DNA from 3 places in the Arthrobacter sp. GQ119 genome. Region 3 is predicted to be linked to each of the others. Evidence: riboswitches for the same ligand, from Rfam matches in the RefSeq annotation. Region 3 holds a riboswitch; each other region holds the start of a gene.
What was found. Region 3 has a riboswitch for S-adenosylmethionine ahead of AC6CH3_RS04660 (aminotransferase class V-fold PLP-dependent enzyme). Riboswitches for the same ligand answer to the same signal wherever they lie in the genome.
Positions count from the first base shown of each region.

Region 1 (7,169 bases), on a different contig from region 3:
TTCGAAGGCGAGGGCCAGCTGCATGGGCTGGAAGTTGCCGCCGGACACCATCCGGCCGGTGGCCAGCTCCGTCAGCGGGTTGTCGCCGCGGCCGTTCAGCTCCACTTCCAGGGCGCCGGCCAGGGCAGTGACCTGGGCACGGAACGCGCCGTGCGTCTGCGGCGCGGCGCGGAAGGAGAGGGCGTCCTGCACCGACACCTCACGCCTCGGGTCCTCCAGCCAGCCGCCGCGCACCAGACGCCGGACGTTCGCGGCCGAGATCCGCTGACCGTCCACCGCCTTGGCCGCCTGCACGGCCGGCGAAAACGGGCTGAGGTTCCCGCCGCCGTCGTACCGTCCGGTAGCCTCCAGCGACAGAGCGAGAGCGGTGTCCGCCAGGTCGGCCAGATGCAGCAGCCGGGCCAGCGCCAGGGTGCCTGCCCCGATCGAGTATGAGTTGGCGCTGACCAGCGCCAGGGCCTCGCCCGCGGCCAGCACGAGCGGCTCAAGGCCAGCCGCGGCGAGCGCCGCCGCGCCGGAAATGATGCTCCCGTCGGGTGCCAGTGCCTGTCCTTCACCGATGGCGACGGCGGCCACCGCGGCCAGCTGCGTCAGGTCTGAGGAGCCGACGGAACCGTCGCGGGGGATGGCGGGAAGCACACCCCGGTTGAGCAGTTCTGCATAGAACCGGGCTGCTTCAGGGCGGACGCCGGAGCCGCCGCGGGTGAAGCCGATCAGCCTCGCGAGGATCACGGCCCGGATTTCCTCCGGAGCGAGTACGGCGCCGATCCCGCTGTGGTGGTAGCGGACCACCTGCACCTGATAGTCGAGGATGGATTCTTCCACCACAGCCGTGTCCCGGCCGGAGCCCAGCAGGGTGTTCAGCCCGTAAACCCTGCGGCCGGAGTCGATGGCCGACTGGACCACATCCCTGGAGAGGCCCATCAGCTCCATTGCGTCAGCGCTCAGGACGACTTCGACCGTCGGATCGGAGGCGACCCGCGCCACGTCGGCGGCTACAAGGTGTGCCGTGCCGATCAGGAAGGTGGCACGTTTTGCGTCCGGCAGCAGGCTGTCCGGCCTCCGTGTCCCGGCCATGGCACTAGAAGTCCAGCAGGTTCCGGCGGAGGCCGCCGTCGCTGTAGCTTGTCCGCAGCAGTCCGCGGCGCCGGAGCACCGGTGCCAGTTTGTCCAGCACGCCGTGCACGGTGGCCGGGTCCACGAAGCCGGAGAAGAGGAAGCCGTCCCCGCCAACAGCGGCGCCTGTTTCCTCGAGGTGGTCGGCGATTTCCTCCGCGGTGCCGATGATGCTGTCCCCGGCCCCACCGCTGCGGGCCTGCAGGATCTCCCGCAGCGTCGAGCCCGGCGGGGCAGCCTTGGAGAAGTGTTCCAGCGTGCCCTGGTTGCTGTTGGTGCTCAGTTCCGGCAGCGGCTCGTCCAGGTCGAACTGTTTGAAGTCGATGACGGACAGATATGAGATCGAATTAAGCTGGCTGTCCACGTCCCGCTGCGACAGCTCCCGCCGCGCGGCCCGCAGCTCCTCCGCCTCGGCTTTGGAGCCCACCACAGTGGGCTTGAGGACGAACAGGACCTTGACGTCGTCGGGGTTCCTGCCCGCCTTGGCGGCTTCGGCCCGGATGGAGTCGCGGTAGGCCTTCATGCCCTCGGAGCCGCGGGCCAGCGCTATGGCAACGTCCGCGTTGCCTCCCGCGAAGGCCTTGCCGCGCGGCGATGCCCCGGCCTGCACCAGTACTGGCTCCTCCGGCAGGGGAGCCGTGTTCAGCGGGCCGCGGACCCGGAAGAATTCGCCCTCGTGGTGGATGGGCCGCACCTTCGTGTGGTCGGCGAAGACCCCGGCCCCGGCGTCCTCCACGATGGCGTCCTGGTCCCAGCTGCGCCAGAGCTTCCGCACCACGTCCACGAATTCCTCCGCCTTCTCGTAGCGGAGGTCGTGCTCGATTTGCTGGTCCAGCCCGTAGTTCTGTGCGGCGAGGTCGCTGCCGGAGGTCACCACGTTCCAGCCGAGCTGGCCGTTGGAGAAGTGCTGCAGCGTGGCCAGCAGCCGGGCCGCCGTGAACGGCGGATAAAAGGAGGCGCTGACGGTGGGGACGATGCCGAGGTGCTCCGTGGCGGAGAGCAGGTACGGGACAAGGGCCAGCGGATCGTGCTTGGGCGCGAAGGAGGCCTGTGCCAGCGAGACTTCGGCGCTCCCGCCATAGGTGTCGGGGACGGTGAGGGAGTCCTCGATGATGAACAGGTCCAGTCCGGCCCGCTCGAACTCGCGTACGGCATGCTGGTACAGGCCGGGTTTTTTCCAGTCATAGCCGATCCCGTAACCGGGTGTCCCCCAGCCCTGGACCCCGAACCCGTGGCCCACAAACCACCCAAAGTGCAGCATGGGGTCGACTGTATTGGCATTCGATTCGTTCACTGGTGCCTGGTTTCATCCGGCGTTGCGGCGGTTCATCTCCCGTCATTATGCACCCGGTCGTGATCTTTGTAACCGACGCTGCAGGCCTCCAGCGTTACGGAACATGACGACGGCGGCGGTGCGCGCCGGCGTCGTCGGTGTTACTTTTTTGAGGAGTAATGAGAACCGGCGCCAAGCCCTGACTGGCCGGTCGGCAACCCTCCCTTTCGCGGCGGGGTGCCTCAGGTGAATACTCGGCAATCGACCACTCGAGCTGCAAGCGTGAGAGAAGGAGATCCGTCATGACGGACGCGCCCGCCGGCGCCACCCTGCCGGCCCCGCAGGACAAACCTGAGGAAAAACTGGCCTACCGCCTGATCACCGGACCGGACAACCGTGCCTTCTGCGAACGCATTTCGGACGCCCTGGCCGAAGGGTATGTGCTGCACGGCAACCCGGCAGCCGCGTTCAACGGCAGGGACGTGATCGTGGCGCAGGCGGTCATCCTGCCCCTCGCCGTCGCAACAGCTGATGCCGCCGTGGCCACCGCCGTGGACCGGCTGGACTCGGACGAGAACCTCGACGCCGAAGCCTTCGAGGGGCACGCATGAGCTACGCCGGAGACCTCACCCCGCACGAAGCATGGACCAAGCTGGAGGAGGGCGCCGTCCTGGTGGACGTCCGCACCGAGGGCGAATGGGCACACATCGGCATCCCCGACACCAAGGCCACCGAGAATGACCCGCTGTTCATCCAGTGGACCTTCCCGGGCGGCATCCCCAACCGGGCCTTCATCGACGAGCTCAAGCAGCAGGCTCCGGAGGACGGCGGCGCCGAGCTCGTCTTCCTGTGCCGCTCCGGCCAGCGCTCCATTGCCGCCGCCATCGCGGCGACCCAGGCCGGCTTCACCTCGTACAACGTCCTCGAAGGCTTCGAGGGAGAGCCCGACCGGTACGGTGAGCGCACCGTCAACGGCTGGAAAAACCGCGGTCTGCCGACAAACCTGGGAAAGAACTAAGTGACCTTCAATCAAGATGCCGCCGGCTGGAGTCCCGAGACCCAAGCCGTCCGCGGCGGGCTGGACCGCACCAATTTCCAGGAGACCACTGAGCCGATCTTCCTGAACTCCGGCTTCGTCTACGAGTCCGCGGCCGCTGCCGAGCGCGCCTTCACCGGTGAGGACGAACGCTTCGTCTATTCCCGCTACGGCAACCCGTCCGTGGCCACCTTCCAGGAGCGCCTCCGCCTGCTCGAAGGCACGGAAGCATGCTTCGCCGCGGCGTCCGGCATGTCCGCCGTTTTCACTGCCCTGGGCGCCCTGCTGGCCACCGGGGACCGCGTGGTGGCCGCCCGCTCGCTGTTCGGCTCCTGCTTCGTGATCCTCAACGAAATCCTGCCGCGCTGGGGCGTGGAGACGATCTTCGTGGACGGTCCGGACCTTGAGCAGTGGCGCACGGCCCTCTCGGTGCCCACCACTGCCGTCTTTTTCGAGTCACCGTCCAATCCCATGCAGGAGATTGTGGACATCGCCGCCGTCAGCGAGCTCGCCCACGCGGCCGGCGCGACCGTCGTCGTCGATAACGTGTTCGCCACTCCCCTGCTGCAGCGCTGCGGCGACCTCGGCGCCGACGTGATCGTCTATTCGGGCACCAAGCACATCGACGGCCAGGGCCGCGTGCTGGGCGGCGCCATCCTGGGCACCAAGGAATTCATCGACGGACCCGTCAAGCAGCTGATGCGCCACACCGGGCCTAACCTGTCCGCGTTCAACGCCTGGGTGCTCACTAAGGGGCTGGAAACCATGGCGCTGCGGGTGAACCATTCATCGGCCACCGCGCTGCGCCTCGCCGAATGGCTTGAGGACCAGCCGGCCATCAGCTGGGTCAAGTACCCGCTGCTGAAGTCCCACCCGCAGTACGAGCTTGCCGCCAAGCAGATGAAGGCCGGCGGCACCGTGCTCACCCTGGAACTCGCGACGACGGCGGGCCAGTCGGCCAAGGAGGCCGCCTTTGCGCTGCTGGACGCCCTGAAGATCATCGACATCTCCAACAACCTCGGCGACGCCAAGACCCTCATCACCCACCCCGCCACCACCACGCATCGTGCCATGGGGCCGGAAGGTCGCGCAGCCATCGGGCTCAGCGACGGCGTGGTGCGGCTGTCCGTAGGCCTGGAGGATCCCGAGGACCTGATCGGCGACCTGGAGCAGGCGCTCAAGCAAATCTGAGGTCCTGGGTTGGCAGGACCGCCGGTTGGGCGGTCCCCTGGTCCGGTCCTTGGTCCAGTCCCGCGGTCAGCTTTCCGGCCTCAGGGCAGTCCGCCACGCTCCGGCCGCCTTGGCCGCGCTGAATGTCCAAGTCGCGGTGCCGCTGGCGCCCGCCGTAGTCTGTGCCCGGTCGGCCTGCTCGGCGATCTGGCCGTTGGCCGCCTCCCACCGCTCCGTCCACCCCGTGGGCGCCGTCGCACCCGGCGTTGCCGCGTCGAAGCCGACGCCGCCAATCAGCCGGGCACCATCCCTGGAGGTCGTGACGCTGGGGACAGTGATGCTCGTGGCGGTATACGTCGCGTTGACCGCCGTGGCCACCGCGCTGTCCAGGGGCGTTGTATTGCTGACGCCGTCGTAGGCCGTAATGCCGCCGCCCCACTTCACGGCCTTGCTCAACGTCCAGGTGTACGTTGCCGGATCCGCGGACCCCACGACGCGGTAGTAGGCGAAGACCCGTGCGCCCGATGTGGTGGTGCTGTTGATTCCCAGCCCGTTGACGATGGCGGTCCAGCCGGCCGGCACCGCCGCCGTGGGGTTCAGGTCCGCGGTAAACGAGGCGACCAGGACATCCCCGGCCGTTCGGCCTGCAGGCGCGGCGAGGGAGACCGTGCTGGTTGCCGTTGTCGCGTTGGCCGTGGTTGAGCTGCGGACGGAGATCCCCAAGCTGGTGCCGTCGGACGGGTTGACCGTGATCGTCCTGGTGGTCGACGACGAGCCTGCCGCGTTCGTGGCCGTCAGCCGTGCCGTATAGGTGCCGGATGCGCTGTAGGTGTGGGACGGGTTCCGTGTGGTTGAGGTGCTGCCGTCACCGAAATTCCAGGCCCATGACGTCGGCAACCCCACGGATGTATCGGTGAAGCTCACCGTCAGGGGAACCGTGCCGGTGGTTGGCGTGGCCGTGAACGACGCGACCGGGGCGGTGTTCCCGGGCGGGGTGCCGAGGCTGCGGTCGGAGAACCAGTAGCGCTTGGTGACGTTGTTGCTGGCCATGACGACGATCCCGGTGGCGGCGTTGACGCTCTGCTTGGTGCTGGTCACGTCGTTCATGTTGGCCGAGCTGGCGTCCTCGATGATCGGCGTGCCGCGGCCTGCCCCGAAGACGGGGTTGTCCATCGAGGCGGTTTTTTCGTAGATGCTGCCGGCGACGCCGGAGAACGGGCAGCCGCTGACCGAGGTCGAGGGCGCGGTGTGGAAGGCGCGGACCAGGTTGTTCTCGGTATCGAGCATGATCTGCGGACGCGACACGCAGTCCCCGGTCCGGGCGATCGTGGTCTGGGAGAACGCGCCCGTGCCTGGCTTGAACACCACCAGCACCAGCTGGGCCAGGTTCGGGTCGTTCGAACCGTCGTTGAGGCTGGTTTTCACTGCCGCGTAGACGCGGCCGGAAGGATCTGTCTGCAGCGTCTTGATGTTCAGGTGATCATCAACCTTCTTGTTGCCTTTGATGGCTTCCTTCACCTTCCACGATGACGCCGCCCTCGCGCTTTCGCCATCGTTGTGGGTGGCCCACCATGCGGTTCCGGTGGCCTGGTCCGTCCACATGATCCCGATTTCATCACCGTCGAAGGCGACGATGGCGGACAGGTCATCGGGGGTCGGCCTTGGATCCGCCGCCCCGGGCACCACGAAGGGCGCTCCCCAGCTCGTTCCGCCGGGGGCGGAGTTGTTGACATAAACCGTGCTGGTTGTGCCGGAGACCTGGGTCCAGCTGGCCCAGACCGCACCGGTGGAGTCCTTGGCGATGGTCAGCGACTCACTGCTGTTGTTCGAGATGGTGGTGGGAAACCCGGTGCTGCGCGTGTAGGTCCCGTTGGAGTAGCTGTACCTGTAGAGGCGGGCCGGCTGTCCGGCGGCTGAGGCACCTGCTGTGACCACGTTGGAGGCGATGTACAGGTGCGTGCCGTCCCACAAGGTGTCCGAAGATGTGCTGGCCCGGCTGTCGCTGCGCACCCCGGTGTCCACCCACGTATCCGTGTCCCGGTCCAGCCGGTAGATGCTCCAGCCGCTGCCGGTCTTCCACATATTTGCCCACCAGGAACCGTCGTTCCACCACAGTTTGCTCTGCGGTTTGTCTGCCGTCGGCGGGTTGAGCACACCGGAGTACGCGATGCTCGGCGTGCCCACGGTGGCCGCCTGGGCCCCGCTGGCGGCCACGAGGCCCCCTGCGGCGATGATGCAGGCGACCATGGGCAAGGCGAGCAGTTTGCTAAGCCAGCGGGTTCTTTTCATCTTTGGCGCCGTTTCTCTGGGGGTAGGCTGCCCCATCATGCGCCGGTGCCGTCTTGAAAAACCTTGGAAAACCTTGGAGCGGACGGGCGTGCCGACCGCATGCCCACCCGGTTTGGGGGTTATTTCCGCTCCTAAGCCGGACCGGTTTATGTTCCGCAAACGCTGTCAGGCGCCCCCGTCAGCCATCCTCGACAGTGAGCCGGACCTCCACCTCGTCCCCGGCGCTGATGCGTGCGGCGGTCCGCACGGCCTTCTTCACGGGGAGCAGGTACGACCCGCTCTGCG
Region 1 is NZ_JCAXEA010000010.1:49,742-56,910, reverse strand. It holds gene AC6CH3_RS10955 (aromatic amino acid ammonia-lyase) at 1-1,077, opposite strand, end outside; gene AC6CH3_RS10950 (NtaA/DmoA family FMN-dependent monooxygenase) at 1,082-2,377, opposite strand; SAM riboswitch class IV at 2,565-2,678, shown strand; gene AC6CH3_RS10945 (DUF1737 domain-containing protein) at 2,692-3,000, shown strand; gene AC6CH3_RS10940 (rhodanese-like domain-containing protein) at 2,997-3,407, shown strand; gene AC6CH3_RS10935 (O-succinylhomoserine sulfhydrylase) at 3,408-4,616, shown strand; gene AC6CH3_RS10930 (PKD domain-containing protein) at 4,683-6,884, opposite strand; gene AC6CH3_RS10925 (DUF1905 domain-containing protein) at 7,063-7,169, opposite strand, start outside.
Region 1: linked by a shared signal. The riboswitch ahead of AC6CH3_RS10945 (DUF1737 domain-containing protein) and the one ahead of AC6CH3_RS04660 (aminotransferase class V-fold PLP-dependent enzyme) in region 3 are both predicted to bind S-adenosylmethionine.

Region 2 (7,169 bases), on a different contig from region 3:
TTCGTACTTGCCGTCTCCGGTGCGCACCAGCATCCGGATCTCAGCGTTGTCCGGGTTGTTCAGCGACTCGAAGTACTCCACCGACCAGTGGAACCAGCGCATGCAGAACAGGCGCATCGTCAGGCCGTGCGTGACCAGCAGGGCGTTGGGGGAGTAGTCCGGCTTGGCCCAGTGCCGGTACAGGGTCTCCATGAATGACGAAATGCGGTCATAGACATCCGACCCGGACTCGCCCTCGCGGAACCGGTAAAAGAAGTGGCCGTAGGCGTTCCGCAGCTCTTTCTGGTCCTCGATGTCGCCGGAGATCTGGAAATTGGCCCAGTCCTGCTCACGGAGCCGGGGTTCCTCGATCACCCGCTCCGTGAGCGAGCCCAGATCGAGTGCTTCCAGCGTCTGGTAGGCGCGCAGATAGGGCGAGACATAGACGCTCACCTGCTGGCCATCCAGCTCGCGCCGGATGCGTTCTCCGGCGGCCCTGGCCTGGTCCACACCCAAAGGCGTGAGCGGAATCCTGTAGTCGGGCACCCGGTTGTAAATGGAGGTGTCGGCATTGGCGGCGGACTGGCCGTGCCGGATCATGATGATTTTCCCGGGCGCACTCATAGTTTCCCAGCATAGGGCCAGCCTGGTACCCAACAGCGGCAGATACGTCCGGAAGCCCAACAGGCAAGTACCAGCAACTGCAGGCAAGATAGGAACATGTTGGTTCCTTCCCGCCGTCGTCTGCGGATCGAAATCTGGATAGTCCTGGGACTGTCGCTGGGCCAGTCGGCCGCCTACTCGGTGGTGCAGCTCCTGGACAAGATGAGCCAGGCGCCGCTCGCCCAAGGCACGTCCACGCTGAACCGTTCGCAAAGCACTCGCGAATATTTCGATCTGACCTACCAGCTCCTGGACATCATCTTCGCGCTGGTGCCCGTTCTGCTGGTCCTGTACTTCATGACGGAGCAGCGGCAGCCCAAGGCCGGGACGGACAGTGACAGCGGCTCGGCTTTCCGGAAGCTCGGCTTCAACTTCGCCCGCCCCGGGCGTGACCTGCTCCAGGGACTGGGGCTGGCGGCGCTGATCGGCATTCCCTCTCTGGGCCTCTATGCCGCGGGCCGCGCGCTGGGTATTACGACGGCAATCATCCCCAGCGCGCTGGACGCGTACTGGTGGACGATTCCCGTCCTGATTCTTTCCGCGGTCCGCCACGGCATCGTGGAGGAAGTCATTGTGGTGGGGTATCTGCTGGACCGACTCGGGAAGCTCGGCTGGTCCGTGCCGGTGGCGATCTTCGCCAGCTCCATGCTGCGCGGCAGCTACCACCTGTACCAGGGCTTGGGGCCGTTCATCGGCAATGCGATCATGGGCGTGGTGTTCGCCTGGATCTACACCAAAACCCGGCGGGTGATGCCACTGGTCATCGCCCATGCACTGCTGGACATAGTGGCCTTTGTCGGCTTCAGCCTGTTCGGAAAGAGCATCGGGCTGGGGTAGGGAAAATAATTCGGCCGCCATCGGTGGGTGGCGTCGTTGACACCCGCTGATGGCGGCCGAAGTGTAGTGGCAGCGTGCTGTGCAGTTGCAGCCTGCTGCCGCGCGCGTCAGATGGTGACGGCGCCTGCTGCGGTTTCAAACGTGACGGACAGAATGCCGGGGGTGCCGTGCGGAGCCATCCAGTTGACGGCGACATCCTCCAGGGGCCGTTCGACAGGCTCACCGAGCCACTCGGTGACCCGTTCGGCGGAGCCAGCGATGGTGAGGCTGGACATCTTCACGTTGCTGTCATAGGCGTTGGACGGGTGCAGGGAAGGATCGCCCTCCCACTTCAGCATGTACGGGACCTGCGGGTCCGCAATGAGGCCCAGGATGCCGATCTGCTTCCACACGAGTTCGCGGCCATCCGGGAACTTGCGGTTGCCGTTGACTGCGGCGCGTCCCAGACGCTCCTCGAACGGGGCGAGGTCGTCCACTTCGACGCACCAGCCCATCCAGCCGCCGCCGGCGGCAGAGCGTGCGCGCACGGCCTGTCCGAACGGGGCTTTGTCCGACGCCGGGTGGTCCAGGACCTCCACGACCTCAAGGTATTTGTGTCCCGCGAGCGGGATAATCATGTTCCGCGTTCCGAAACGGGGGTGTACTCCGCCCTTCACGGCTTCAACGCCGAGGGCGGACGAAATTCGTTCAGTGGTGGCCGCCAGGCCATCGTGTTCACAGGCGTAAGAGACGTGATCCATGCGCATGCCCTCATCTTGGCATCTTGTGACGCGGCTCTCAGCTAAGGGTTGCCTAACCCGTTCGGGCTATGTGCGGAAGAGCAGATTTCCGGGATCCGCTCCGGTGCCCGCCGCCAGCCTTCAGGGCCCGCTGGAGTCACATAGCCGTCACAATCTTCGCGCGGAGCGTGGGCCCTTTCGTAAGCTTGGTCCAGGTCATGAGTGCCAGCGACAGCCCCGGCTTGCTGGCCGGCAACCCTCCTTCCGCGGTGGGGTGCCCCGGGTGAAGACCTGGCCTGCCGGCCAGTTGGCGGCGGGCAAGCGCGTAGAAGAGGTATACCGATGACGATTTCCGTTACCCGCACCGATGTGCCGGACGGCAGAGTTCCCGACGGCGCAGTGCAGGATCGCACAGCTCCCAATGGCACAGTTCTGGACGGCCGAGTTCCGGACGGTGTTCCCGACGGCACAGTCCAGTATGCCAACATCGGCGGCATCGAGCTCGAGGCCGGCGGATTCCTCCCAGACGTCACGCTTGCCTACGAAACATGGGGGACGCTCAACGCCGACGGCTCCAACGCCATCCTGGTGGAGCACGCCCTCACCGGGAGCACCCATGTGACGCGGGGCGGCGGGGACGAGGAAGGCTGGTGGGAGCAGCTGGCCGGACCGGGTGCACCGGCGGATACGGACAGGTTCTTTGTCGTCTCCATCAACATCCTGGGCGGTTGTTACGGATCCACGGGACCGGCGTCGGCCGCTCCTGATGGCAAGCCGTGGGGCTCGCGCTTCCCGCTGGTGACCCTCCGGGACTCCACCGTTGCCGAAGCGCGCCTGGCTGACCAGCTCGGCATCAGCAGCTGGTTTGCCGTTGTGGGCGGTTCCATGGGCGGCGCCCGCGCCCTGGAGTGGGCGGTCACCTTCCCCGACCGGGTGCGCCGCTGCGGCGTGATCTCCGCGGGGGCGAGCAGCACCGCCGAACAGATCGCCTTTGCACAGGCGCAGACCCTCGCCATCCGCCAGGACCCCAACTTCAACGGCGGCGACTACTACGGGGGCCCGATCCCGGAAGCGGGGCTGGCCCTCGCCCGCCGGATCGCCCACATTACCTACCGCTCGGCGCACGAGCTGGACTTCCGGTTCGGCCGGAACGCCCAGGACAGCGAAGCTCCGCTGCAGGCGGATGCCCTCCGGGACCGCGGCCGGTACCAGGTGGAAAGCTACCTGGACCACCAGGGGAGCAAGCTCGTCCAGCGCTTCGACGCCAACAGCTACATCGCCATTACCGAAGCCCTCATGAGCCATGACATCTGCCGAGGGCGCGGAACCCTGAAGGAAGCGCTGGCGCGGACCACGGCGGACTTCTTTATCGCCGCCGTCGACTCGGACCGGCTGTACTTCCCGTCCCAGTCACGTGAACTCGCGGACGCCCTCCCGGGTGACGTGGATGTCCATGTCATCGAAGCGCCGATCGGCCACGACGGCTTCCTCACCGAGATCGGGCAGCTCAGCGCCCAGCTCCGCGGGCATTTCTCGGCCTGATTCCCAGCCTGAACTCCGGCTCCCGGGACCGGCTCCGACGCCGCAGGCGATGGCTTTAGTGCCCCGTGTCTGTGCATTTATGCAGATGCGCCCTGCACTATTTGTCGTTGAGCTTGCGGCAGGGGCAGACCATACTCGTTGGAAACGGCGGCCAGTGGCACACATCACAGGTCCGCCAGAGCCTGGTCCCATGTGGTGTCGACGAAGACGCCGAAGGAGTTCACACAATGAGTACGGAAAACCCGGCCGCAAGCCGCGTAGAGGAAACCGATGTCAAGGCCTCGGGCCTGAAGAAAGTGGTTACGGCCTCCATGGCCGGAACCGTGGTGGAGTGGTATGAGTTCTTCCTCTATGCCTCCGCAGCCACCCTGGTGTTCGGCAAGATGTTCTTCCCCAATTCAGGGACGGAGCTGGATGGAATCATCGCGGCGTTCGTCACCTACGCCGTGGGCTTCGTGGCCCGGCCGATTGGCGGCATCGTGTTTGGCCACTTCGGTGACAAGTTCGGCCGCAAGCAGCTGCTGCAGCTGAGCATCATCCTGGTGGGTGTCTCCACGTTCCTCATGGGCTGCCTGCCCACCTTCGCCCAGATCGGTTACTGGGCCCCGGCGATGCTGGTGTTCCTCCGCTTCGTCCAGGGCTTCGCCGTCGGCGGTGAATGGGGCGGCGCCGTGCTGCTCGTTGCCGAGCACAGCCCCAACAAGTCCCGCGGATTCTGGTCCAGCTGGCCGCAGTCGGCCGTTCCCATGGGAAACCTGCTGGCCACCGGCGTGCTGTTCACCCTTTCCTCCACGCTGTCCCAGGAGGCATTCCTCGGCTGGGGCTGGCGCGTGGCGTTCTGGCTGTCTGCCGTGATCGTCATCATCGGCTACTACATCCGCACCAAGGTCCAGGACGCACCGATCTTCCTCGAAGCCCGCAAGGAAGTCACCGTCGAGAAGAAGGGCTACGGCGTCGCCGAGGTCTTCCGCCGCTACCCGCGCGGCGTCTTCACCGCCATGGGCCTGCGCTTTGCCGAGAACATCCTCTACTACCTCGTGGTGACGTTCTCCATCACCTACCTGAAGGTCGTCGTGCAGACCGACACGTCCCGGATCCTGCTGCTCCTGCTGGTGGCGCACTTCATCCACTTCTGCACGGTCCCGCTGGTCGGCAAGCTGTCCGACGCCTTCGGCCGACGTCCCGTCTACATGGCCGGCGCCATCCTGGGCGGAACCTGGGGCTTCTTCGCCTTCCCCATGATGGACACCGCCAATGACCTCATCATCCTCGCCGCGATCACCATCGGCCTGATGTTCCACGCCCTCATGTACGCCGGCCAGCCGTCCATCATGGCCGAGATGTTCCCCACCCGGATGCGCTACTCCGGCGTTTCGCTGGGCTACCAGGTGACGTCCATCGTGGCCGGTTCCATGGCACCGATCATCGCCACCTCCCTGCTGGGCAGCTTCAAGTCCTCCACCCCTGTGGCGCTCTACCTCCTCGGGGCCTGCATCGTGACCCTGATCTCGGTGTTCTTCCTCAAGGAAACCCGCGGCATTTCTCTGCACGACGTCGACGCCGCCGACGCCCAGGGCACCGCCGACCTTCTGGCCGCCGGCAAAAAGTAGCCACCAGGAAGCAAGCACAACAGCCGGCCCAGCTGCCCGGACCCGCGACCACGCAGGCCCGGGCAGCTGCGTGCCGGCAATCCACCCAAAGGCAGGAATTCCATGCGAGCAGCTGTCCTCTATGCCACCGTTCCCTCCGGAACCCGCTACGCCGAAGCCCGTCCGCTCCTCGTGCAGGAGCTGGACCGGCCCGCACCGCGCGCGGGGGAACTCGGCGTCGCCATCACCTACTCGAGCCTGTGCCACTCAGACCTGTCCGTGGTTGACGGGTCCCGGGTCAGGCCGCTTCCAATGGCGCTCGGGCACGAAGCAGTAGGGCGGGTCGAAGCCGTGGGCGACGGCGTTACGGACGTTTCCGTGGGGGACCACGTTGTGCTGGTCTTCGTCCCCAGCTGCGGCGCCTGCCGGGCCTGCAAGGCCGGGCGTCCCGCCCTGTGCCACCGTGCCGCCGAAGTCAACGGGTCAGGTGACCTTCTGCATGGTGAGGCGGTGCTCCGGGCTCCGTCCGGCGAACGGATCAACCACCACCTGGGCGTCTCCGCCTTTGCAGACTATGCCGTCGTGGCCCGTGAATCGGTGGTGGTCATTGACGACGACGTCCCGGACACGGTGGCCGCGATGTTCGGTTGCGCCGTGCTCACCGGAATGGGGGCGGTCCTTAATACGGCAGCGGTCGACGACGGCCAGTCGGTGGCCGTTTTCGGCCTCGGAGCCGTCGGGCTCTCCGCAGTGATGGCAGCGGCCCTCGCCGGCGCCGCGGCCGTGATCGCGATTGACCCCAACACCAGCAAGCACCAGCTCGCCCTGGACTGCGGTGCCACTGCCGTCGGCACGCCAGAGGAGGCTGCGCGGCTGATCGCGGAGGCCACCGGTGACGGCGTGGACACCGCCATCGAAGCAGTGGGTTCCGCCCGCGTGATTGCCTCCTGCCTGGAGCACGTGACGCGCGGCGGTGCCGTGGTCTCCGTGGGGCTGCCGCACCCCTCCGCAGAACTGACGGTGCCCGCCCTGCAGTTCGCCGGTGCGGGCAAGCGTTTGCTGGGCTCCTACATGGGCGACGCCTTGCCCGAGCGGGACATCCCCCTCTACCTGGGGTACTGGCGTGAGGGCCGCCTGCCCGTTGAGCTGCTGCATACGGATACCAAGCCGTTGGAAGAGATCAACGAGGGCCTGGACGCGCTAACCGCAGGAGAGGTGGTCAGGCGGCTGTTCCGTGCCTGACTCAGTTCCGTGCCGGAGGTGTGTTCCCGGCCTGAAAGCCTTTACAGGCAGACGGCGTCAGGCCGTGAGCACGTCCTGGCGTTCCTGCACCTCGTCCTTGAGGGCCGCGAGGACGGCCTGCACCCTGCCGGACCTCAGCGACTCTGGCCGCGCCACCGCCCAGACGGCGAGCTGGCGCTGGAAGTCGTCCGGGAGCACCGGCACGAAGTCGGGCCTGCCTGCCACCATGAAATTCGGCAGCAGGCCGATGCCCGCACCCCGGCGTACCGCCTCCACCTGCGCAAAGATGCTGGTTGCCTGGAAGCTGGACTTCGGCATGGGCAGCTGTGAGGCCCGGTGGCCAAGCTCGGCCACCTGGAGTGCCGATTCAACGTAAGACACAAAGCCGTGCTGCCCAACGGCGTCGAGCGTTTCAGGCAGGCCGCGCTCTGCGGCGTAGGCGGGGCTGGCATAGAGCCGCAGGAAGTAGTTGGAAAGGAAGATGGGCTGGGCGTTGCTGACATCGGTCCGGCCCACCACGATTTCAAGATCCACGCCGGACCTGTTCTGGCTGACCTTCCGGGTGGCGCTGAGCATCTCCACATTCAGCTGCGGATTC
Region 2 is NZ_JCAXEA010000001.1:150,081-157,249, reverse strand. It holds gene AC6CH3_RS00790 (histidine phosphatase family protein) at 1-603, opposite strand, end outside; gene AC6CH3_RS00785 (CPBP family intramembrane glutamic endopeptidase) at 700-1,479, shown strand; gene AC6CH3_RS00780 (VOC family protein) at 1,587-2,225, opposite strand; SAM riboswitch class IV at 2,413-2,528, shown strand; gene metX (homoserine O-acetyltransferase MetX) at 2,541-3,740, shown strand; gene AC6CH3_RS00770 (MFS transporter) at 3,968-5,350, shown strand; gene AC6CH3_RS00765 (zinc-binding dehydrogenase) at 5,453-6,571, shown strand; gene AC6CH3_RS00760 (LysR family transcriptional regulator) at 6,629-7,169, opposite strand, start outside.
Region 2: linked by a shared signal. The riboswitch ahead of metX (homoserine O-acetyltransferase MetX) and the one ahead of AC6CH3_RS04660 (aminotransferase class V-fold PLP-dependent enzyme) in region 3 are both predicted to bind S-adenosylmethionine.

Region 3 (7,169 bases):
TGTCCCGCAACATCTTTCGGCCGCGGTGGAGCCGCGACATGACAGTGCCGATGGGAGTGTTCATAATGTCTGAGATTTCCTTGTACGCGAAACCCTCAACGTCCGCGAAGTAGACGGCCAGCCGGAACTCCTCCGGGATCTCCTGCAGCGCGCGCTTGACGTCGGAATCAGGCAGGTGGTCCAGGGCCTCGGCCTCCGCGGAACGGAGCCCGCTCGACGTGTGCGACTCGGCCCGGGCGAGCTGCCAGTCCTCGATGGTGTCCGAATTGGACTGCAGCGGCTCACGCTGACGCTTCCGGTAAAGATTGATGTACGTGTTGGTCAGGATCCGGTACAGCCATGCCTTCAAATTGGTGCCCGGCTTGTACTGGTGGAACGCAGAAAAGGCCTTGGTGTAGGCCTCCTGGACGAGGTCCTCCGCGTCGGACGGGTTTCGTGCCATCCGCATCGCAGCCGAGTACAGCTGGTCCACATACTGCATGGCGTCGCGCTCAAACCGGACCCGGCGTTCTTCCGGGCTTTCGGTGGCGACATCAATTTCCTCCACCGGCGCCGCGGCCTGCGGAGTGCTGATGTCCTCGGCGCCGTTCCCGGCGTCCTCTTGCGTGGCCTCTACGGCCGGATCCACGGTGCTCATTGCCTTCAAGTCTACTGTCACCCGCCGGACCGGCCCGGAGCCGCTGCCGGCCAGGGATCCGGCGCCATAGGAAACAGCGGCAGACTCCTCCTGCGGCATGCCGAACTCACGCACCTCAAAGTCGGCCACGTCGATTGGTCCCCGCAAGCCCACAGCGTCTTTCACCAAAGTCAAAGCTCCATCTCCACTTCACGTGTTCTGCATGGCCAGCGCAATCCTGCACTCCGCACTCCGCGGCCGTTCCGGCCCCGCGAAGCCGTTCCACTACCGCGGTGCGGTTTCACATTCCGCCATATGGGGCTGCCCGGAGGGGGCACCCAGCCATGCTTTCATCCCGGGAACAGCCTGGGACCGTCGTCCCGGCCATTTCGGACCTGCACAGCACAACGGTGTCCGGCGGGCAAATATTCCGCAAAAGTGCAAGACTAGAACCGACTCCGCCGCAGTCACCGCGGCTCGTCCATCCAGGAGGAAATTCATGTCCTTAGTCCGTTTTCTCGCCCGCCCTATGCTGGCTTCAAGTTTCGTCCTCGCCGGCGTGGACAAGCTCAGGAATGCGGACGACACTGTGGAACAGTTGTCCCCCCTGCTGCGGCGCGCATCTGATGCACTTCCCTTCCAGACCAGCGAGGCTGTCCTGGCCCGGGTCATCGGCGGCACCCAGGTGGGCGCGGGCCTCCTGTTCGCGACAGGCAAGGCCGCCCGGTTGTCGGCTGGCCTCCTGGCCCTCATCTCAGCCCTGAACGCGTTCGTTGAATGGCGCAGCGCCGATATCAGCAGCAAGGAAGGCCGTGACGCCCGCCGCACCCAGCTGCTCAAGAACGTCACCCTGACGGGCGGCGTGCTGCTGGCCTCCGTGGACACCGCCGGCAAGCCGAGCCTGGCCTGGCGCGCCGAGCACCTCGCCGCTGATGCCCGGAAGACCGCGAGCCACCTGGCGTCGGACGCGCGCAAGACCACCGGGAAGAAGCTGCACAAGGCCGACAAAGCCGTCCGCAGGGCAGTCGACCATGCAGTGGGGGCCTAGGCAGGAATGACTGGATCCATCACGGACCCGACCGCCGGCCACACCGGCGATGCTGAGCTTTGGCCTGCACCGTTTGCGGAGCGGCCCGTTGACGCCACGGTGCGCGTCCCCGGTTCGAAGTCACTGACCAACAGGTATCTCGTCCTGGCAGCCCTGGCGGACGGGCCATCCCGCCTGCGGGCGCCGCTGCACTCACGGGACTCCGCGCTGATGATCGAGGCGCTGCGCCAGTTGGGCGCTGACATCCGTGAGGTGCCGGGTGACAGCCCCTTCGGCCCGGATCTCGAAGTGACGCCCATCCCGTCAGGTTCCGGTGCAGTGGACGCCGTCATTGACTGCGGCCTTGCCGGCACGGTCATGCGCTTCGTGCCGCCCATGGCGGCACTCCGCAAGGGTGTATCCGTTTTCGACGGCGACCCGCACGCGCGGGAACGCCCCATGGGCACCATCATCGACGCGCTGGCCGCGCTTGGTGTCAGCGTCCGCGGCGAAGCCGGCGAAACGCCGTCGTCACTGCCTTTCCGGGTTGAGGGGACGGGACAGGTCAGGGGTGGCCATCTGGTGATCGACGCGAGCGCGTCATCGCAGTTCGTTTCCGCGCTGCTCCTGGTCGGTGCACGTTTCACCGAGGGTCTGCACCTGGAACACTCCGGCCACTCCGTGCCGAGCCTGGACCACATCAGCATGACCGTGGCTGTGCTGCGCGGAGTGGGCGTGGAGGTGGACGACTCAACACCGAACCACTGGATTGTCAGCCCGGGCCCGATCCGCGCCTTTGACGAACGCATCGAACAGGACCTGTCCAACGCCGGGCCCTTCCTCGCTGCGGCCCTGGCATCGGGCGGCACCGTGCGCATTCCGGACTGGCCTGCACCCACCACCCAGGTCGGGGACCTGTGGCGGAGCATCCTCCCGGCGATGGGTGCCACCGTGACGCTGGAAGCCGGAACGCTGACCGTCACAGGCGGCAGCGAGATCCGCGGCGCGGACTTCGCCGACACCAGCGAGCTCGCCCCTACTGTCGCGGCGCTCTGCGCCCTGGCCTCCGGCCCGTCCCGGCTCAGCGGCATCGCGCACCTTCGGGGACACGAGACGGACCGCCTGGCAGCGCTGGCGGCGGAAATCAACGGCCTTGGCGGCGACGTCCACGAGACAGACGACGGGCTGGTGATCCGGCCCGCAAAGCTCCATGGCGGCGTGGTCCGCAGCTACGCTGACCACCGGATGGCCACCGCGGGCGCCATCCTTGGACTGGCTGTCAGGGGCGTCGAGGTCCAGGACATCGGCACCACAGCCAAAACCATGCCGGACTTCCCGCAGCTGTGGGCGGACATGGTCGCGCAAGGCACCCACAGCGGGCAGGGCAACGCCGCAGGGACCACCGGTGGCACGCAGCACTGAGTCCTGGGACGAATCCGACGTCCGCATCCGGCCCAACAAGAAAGGCTCCCGGCCCCGTACCAAGGACCGGCCCAGCCACGACGACGCCGTGACGGGACGCATCATCACCGTTGACCGCGGCCGCTACACGGCGGTTGTCGGCGAGGACTCCGGCGACGAACGCACCGTCATTGCCGCCCGGGCGCGTGAGCTCCGCCGCTCCCCCGTGGTGGCGGGGGACTTCGTGTCCCTCGTCGGAGATGTGTCAGGAGCTCCGGACACACTGGCCCGGCTCGTGAAGATCCAGGACCGGAAGACGCTGCTGCGCCGCAGCGCCGACGACACTGATCCGGTCGAACGGGCCGTCGTGGCCAACGCGGACCAGCTGGTGGTTGTTGTGGCGGCAGCCAATCCGGAGCCCCGGACCGGTTTCATCGACCGTGCGCTGGTGGCCGCCTACGATGCCGGCATCGAGCCGCTGCTGCTCGTCACCAAGGCCGACGTGAAGGACCCCTCGGAACTGCTGGACAACTACCGGCACCTCGATTTCCCGGTCATCATCAGCCGCACCGCCGACTCGGCGGCTTCCGGCATCGATGCCCGCTCCGACGACGGACTGTCCGCCCGCCTCGACATAAACGCCGTCTCCGAGCTGCGCGCCCATCTGGACGGCAAAGTCACCGTCATGCTGGGCCACTCCGGCGTCGGCAAATCCACCATGGTGAACGCCCTGACCGGCGCGGAACGTGCCACCGGGGGCGTCAACGCCGTCACGGGACGCGGCAGGCACACGTCGTCGTCGGCCCTCGCGCTGAAACTTGCCGACGCGCCCTCCGGGAGCTGGATCATCGACACCCCGGGCATCCGTTCGTTCGGCCTGGCCCATGTGGATCCGGACCGGATCCTGCATTCGTTCCCCGACCTGGAGCCCGGCACGGAGGCCTGCGAGCGGGGCTGCAAGCATGATGCCTCAGCCGTGAACTGCGGCGTGGACGCCTGGGTGGAGGCCGGCAATGCAGGACCTTCCGGTCCCGCGCGCCTTGCCTCCCTGCGCCGGCTGCTGGGCACCGATCCGCGCATGGAAGCCCAGGAAACAAAGGAACTCGGAAGCGTCAGCTGAGCCGCACGGCGCCTCCGGCCAGCGGACATCCCCGCCCCGCCGGTTCTTTGACGGTAGTTTGGAACCATGACCCAACCCGCTTCGAGCTACAACGACGACCTGCGCCTGGCCCATGTACTGGCGGATTCCGTGGACGACCAGACCATGAGCCGGTTCAAGGCGCTTGATCTTCAGATCGAAACCAAGCCTGACCTGACACCCGTGACGGATGCCGACAAAGCCGCCGAGGAATCCATCCGCGGCCAGCTGTCCCGTTCCCGCCCCCGCGATGCCGTCCTCGGCGAGGAGTTCGGCAGTTCCGGCCACGGCTCCCGGCGCTGGATCATTGACCCCATCGACGGGACCAAGAACTTCGTCCGCGGAGTCCCGGTCTGGGCCACGCTGATCGCGCTCGTTGATGAAGGTGAGCCCGTGGTGGGCCTGGTGAGTGCGCCCGCACTTGGAAAGCGCTGGTGGGCGGCCAGGGGCGCCGGCGCCTATATGGGCCGTTCGCTGGCCGCTGCCACCCGGCTCAGAGTCTCCAACGTCTCGAAGCTCTCGGACGCATCGCTGTCCTACTCCAGCCTCGGCGGCTGGAAGGAGCGGGGAAACCTGGATGAGTTCCTTGCCCTCACTGAGGACGTGTGGCGGACCCGTGCCTTCGGGGATTTCTGGTCCTACTGCATGGTGGCTGAAGGCTGCGTTGACATTGCCTGCGAACCCGAACTGAACCTGTACGACATGGCTGCGCTGGTGCCCATCGTCACGGAGGCGGGCGGCCGTTTCACCTCCCTGGAGGGAACCGACGGTCCCTTCGGCGGCAACGCCCTGGCCACCAACTCGATCCTTCATTCCGAGGTTCTCAAGCGCCTCAACCCGCAGTTGGACGATCTGCTGTAGTTCGGCCCAGCGCGCTTTCGGGGAATATTCGACGTCGGACTCCGTCCTCGGTGCGGGGTCCGACGTCGTATGTTCGGCCAGTTGCCCGAATTTCGGACGGCTGTAACAAACGGCTTAACAATTGCAACCGCTTTTTCATCGGCGGGCGGGTGTTCTAGGCTTTTCTACAGGTCACGAGTGCCAGCGTAAAACCCCGGTTTGCTGGCCGGCAACCCTCCATTCGCGGTGGGGTGCCCCGGGTGACGACCAGGCCGGTCCGGAACGGACCCGGCAAGCGCGGATCCCCGTCACAAGGGGTCCTTTCACAGCGAGGTCCCATGACTACTGCAACCTTCTCCTCCAACACTGGCGCCGGCCTGCTCGACGATCGGTTTGCCGCTGCCGGACGGCCGCTGGCGGCAGTGACCGGCGCTGAAATCCAGGCCCCGCTCATCCAGGGTGGCCACGTGCGCTATGCCAACCTCGACTATGGAGCGTCGGCGCCTGCACTCTCCGTAGTCTCCGCCTACCTCAACGAGATCCTGCCGTTCTACGCCAGCGTGCACCGCGGGGCCGGCTACGCCTCGCAGATCAGCACCTCTGTCTATGAAAATGCCCGGAACATCGTCCGCGAGTTTGTCGGCGGCCGCCCGGACGACTCCGTGATCTTCACGCGGAACACTACGGATTCGCTGAACCTGCTGGCCGGCTGCCTCCCCGTGGAGGACCACGGCCACACCGGGGAAGTCCTGTACCTGGACATCGAGCACCACGCCAACCTGCTGCCGTGGCAGGGCGTGCCCCACCGCAGCGTGGTGGCGTCCGAGACCCTTGAGGCCACCATCGACAGCCTTCGGGCTGAACTCGAGCAGGGCGACATCATCCTCCTTGCCGTGACCGGCGCTTCCAACGTCACCGGCGAGATCCTGCCGATCCGCCGCCTCGCCGCCCTGGCGCACGAATTCGGCGCCCGGATCGTGGTGGACGCTGCGCAGCTCGCGCCGCACCGCCGCATCAACATCGCCGCGGACGACGTCGACTACCTCGCCTTCTCCGGCCACAAGCTGTACGCGCCTTTCGGTTCCGGCGTCCTGGTGGGACGCACCGACTGGCTCGACGCCGGATCCCCGCACCTTGCCGGCGGCGGCGCAGTCAGTGAAGCCCGGCTCGACGGCGTCAGCTGGACCACCGGCCCCGCGCGGCACGAAGGCGGCTCGCCCAACGTCCTGGGCGCAGCCACCCTCGCACGGGCGGCCCAGGTGATCGCCGCCCTGGACCAGGAGCAGTGGCACACGCACGAGGCCGCCATCCGGTCCTTCCTCGTCGAGGGCCTGCAGAAGATCGACGGCGTCACTGTCCACCAGATCTTCTCGGACACCGACCCCGACACCGACACCATCGGCGTGGTCAACTTTTCGGTGGAGGGCTACGACGCCGGACTGGTGGCTGCCTACCTGTCTGCCGAGCACGGCGTAGGGCTGCGCGACGGCCGCTTCTGCGCCCACCCGCTCCTCAAGCGTCTGGGCCTGCCCTCGGGTTCCCTGCGCGCCAGCTTCGGCGTCGGGTCACGGCTTGAGGACGTCCAGCGGCTCCTCGCCGGCATCGAGGAGCTGCGCCGCAGCGGCCTCGGCTGGGACTACGTGGTGGACTCCGGGCGCTGGGTTCCCTCCAACGACACCCGCACCTACCCGCATTGGGCACCGAACACCCCCGGCACCGCGGGCGCTGCGCCCTGCACCCTGGACTGAGCGGCACCCTGGACTGACGGCCGCCAGACGGCGCAGTCACAAATGCGGTAAATTCGAAGGGTCAATTTTTACCCTGCCCTAAGGAGACGGCGCGTGGCACGCGGTGGCCCTAAACTCGACCACGGGCGGCGGCAGGAGCTCGGTCAAAGCTTCCAGGACGGCGGCGAGCATTACCACCGTGTTCGGCCCGGCTACCCGGCTGAGTCCGCGGATTGGCTGGTCCCTTCCGGCGCACGGACGGCGGCCGATATAGGGGCAGGAACCGGCAAGTACACGGAGCTGCTCGTGACACGCGGCCTGCATGTCAGCGCGGTTGACCCCTCCCCAGACATGCTTGAGCAGCTCCGCAACGCCTACCCTGCGGTGGAGGCGCTGGAGGGAACCGCGGAGGACACGGGA
Region 3 is NZ_JCAXEA010000003.1:231,950-239,118, forward strand. It holds gene AC6CH3_RS04635 (sigma-70 family RNA polymerase sigma factor) at 1-637, opposite strand, end outside; gene AC6CH3_RS04640 (DoxX family protein) at 1,116-1,664, shown strand; gene aroA (3-phosphoshikimate 1-carboxyvinyltransferase) at 1,671-3,065, shown strand; gene rsgA (ribosome small subunit-dependent GTPase A) at 3,049-4,164, shown strand; gene hisN (histidinol-phosphatase) at 4,231-5,043, shown strand; SAM riboswitch class IV at 5,213-5,326, shown strand; gene AC6CH3_RS04660 (aminotransferase class V-fold PLP-dependent enzyme) at 5,361-6,770, shown strand; gene AC6CH3_RS04665 (class I SAM-dependent methyltransferase) at 6,864-7,169, shown strand, end outside.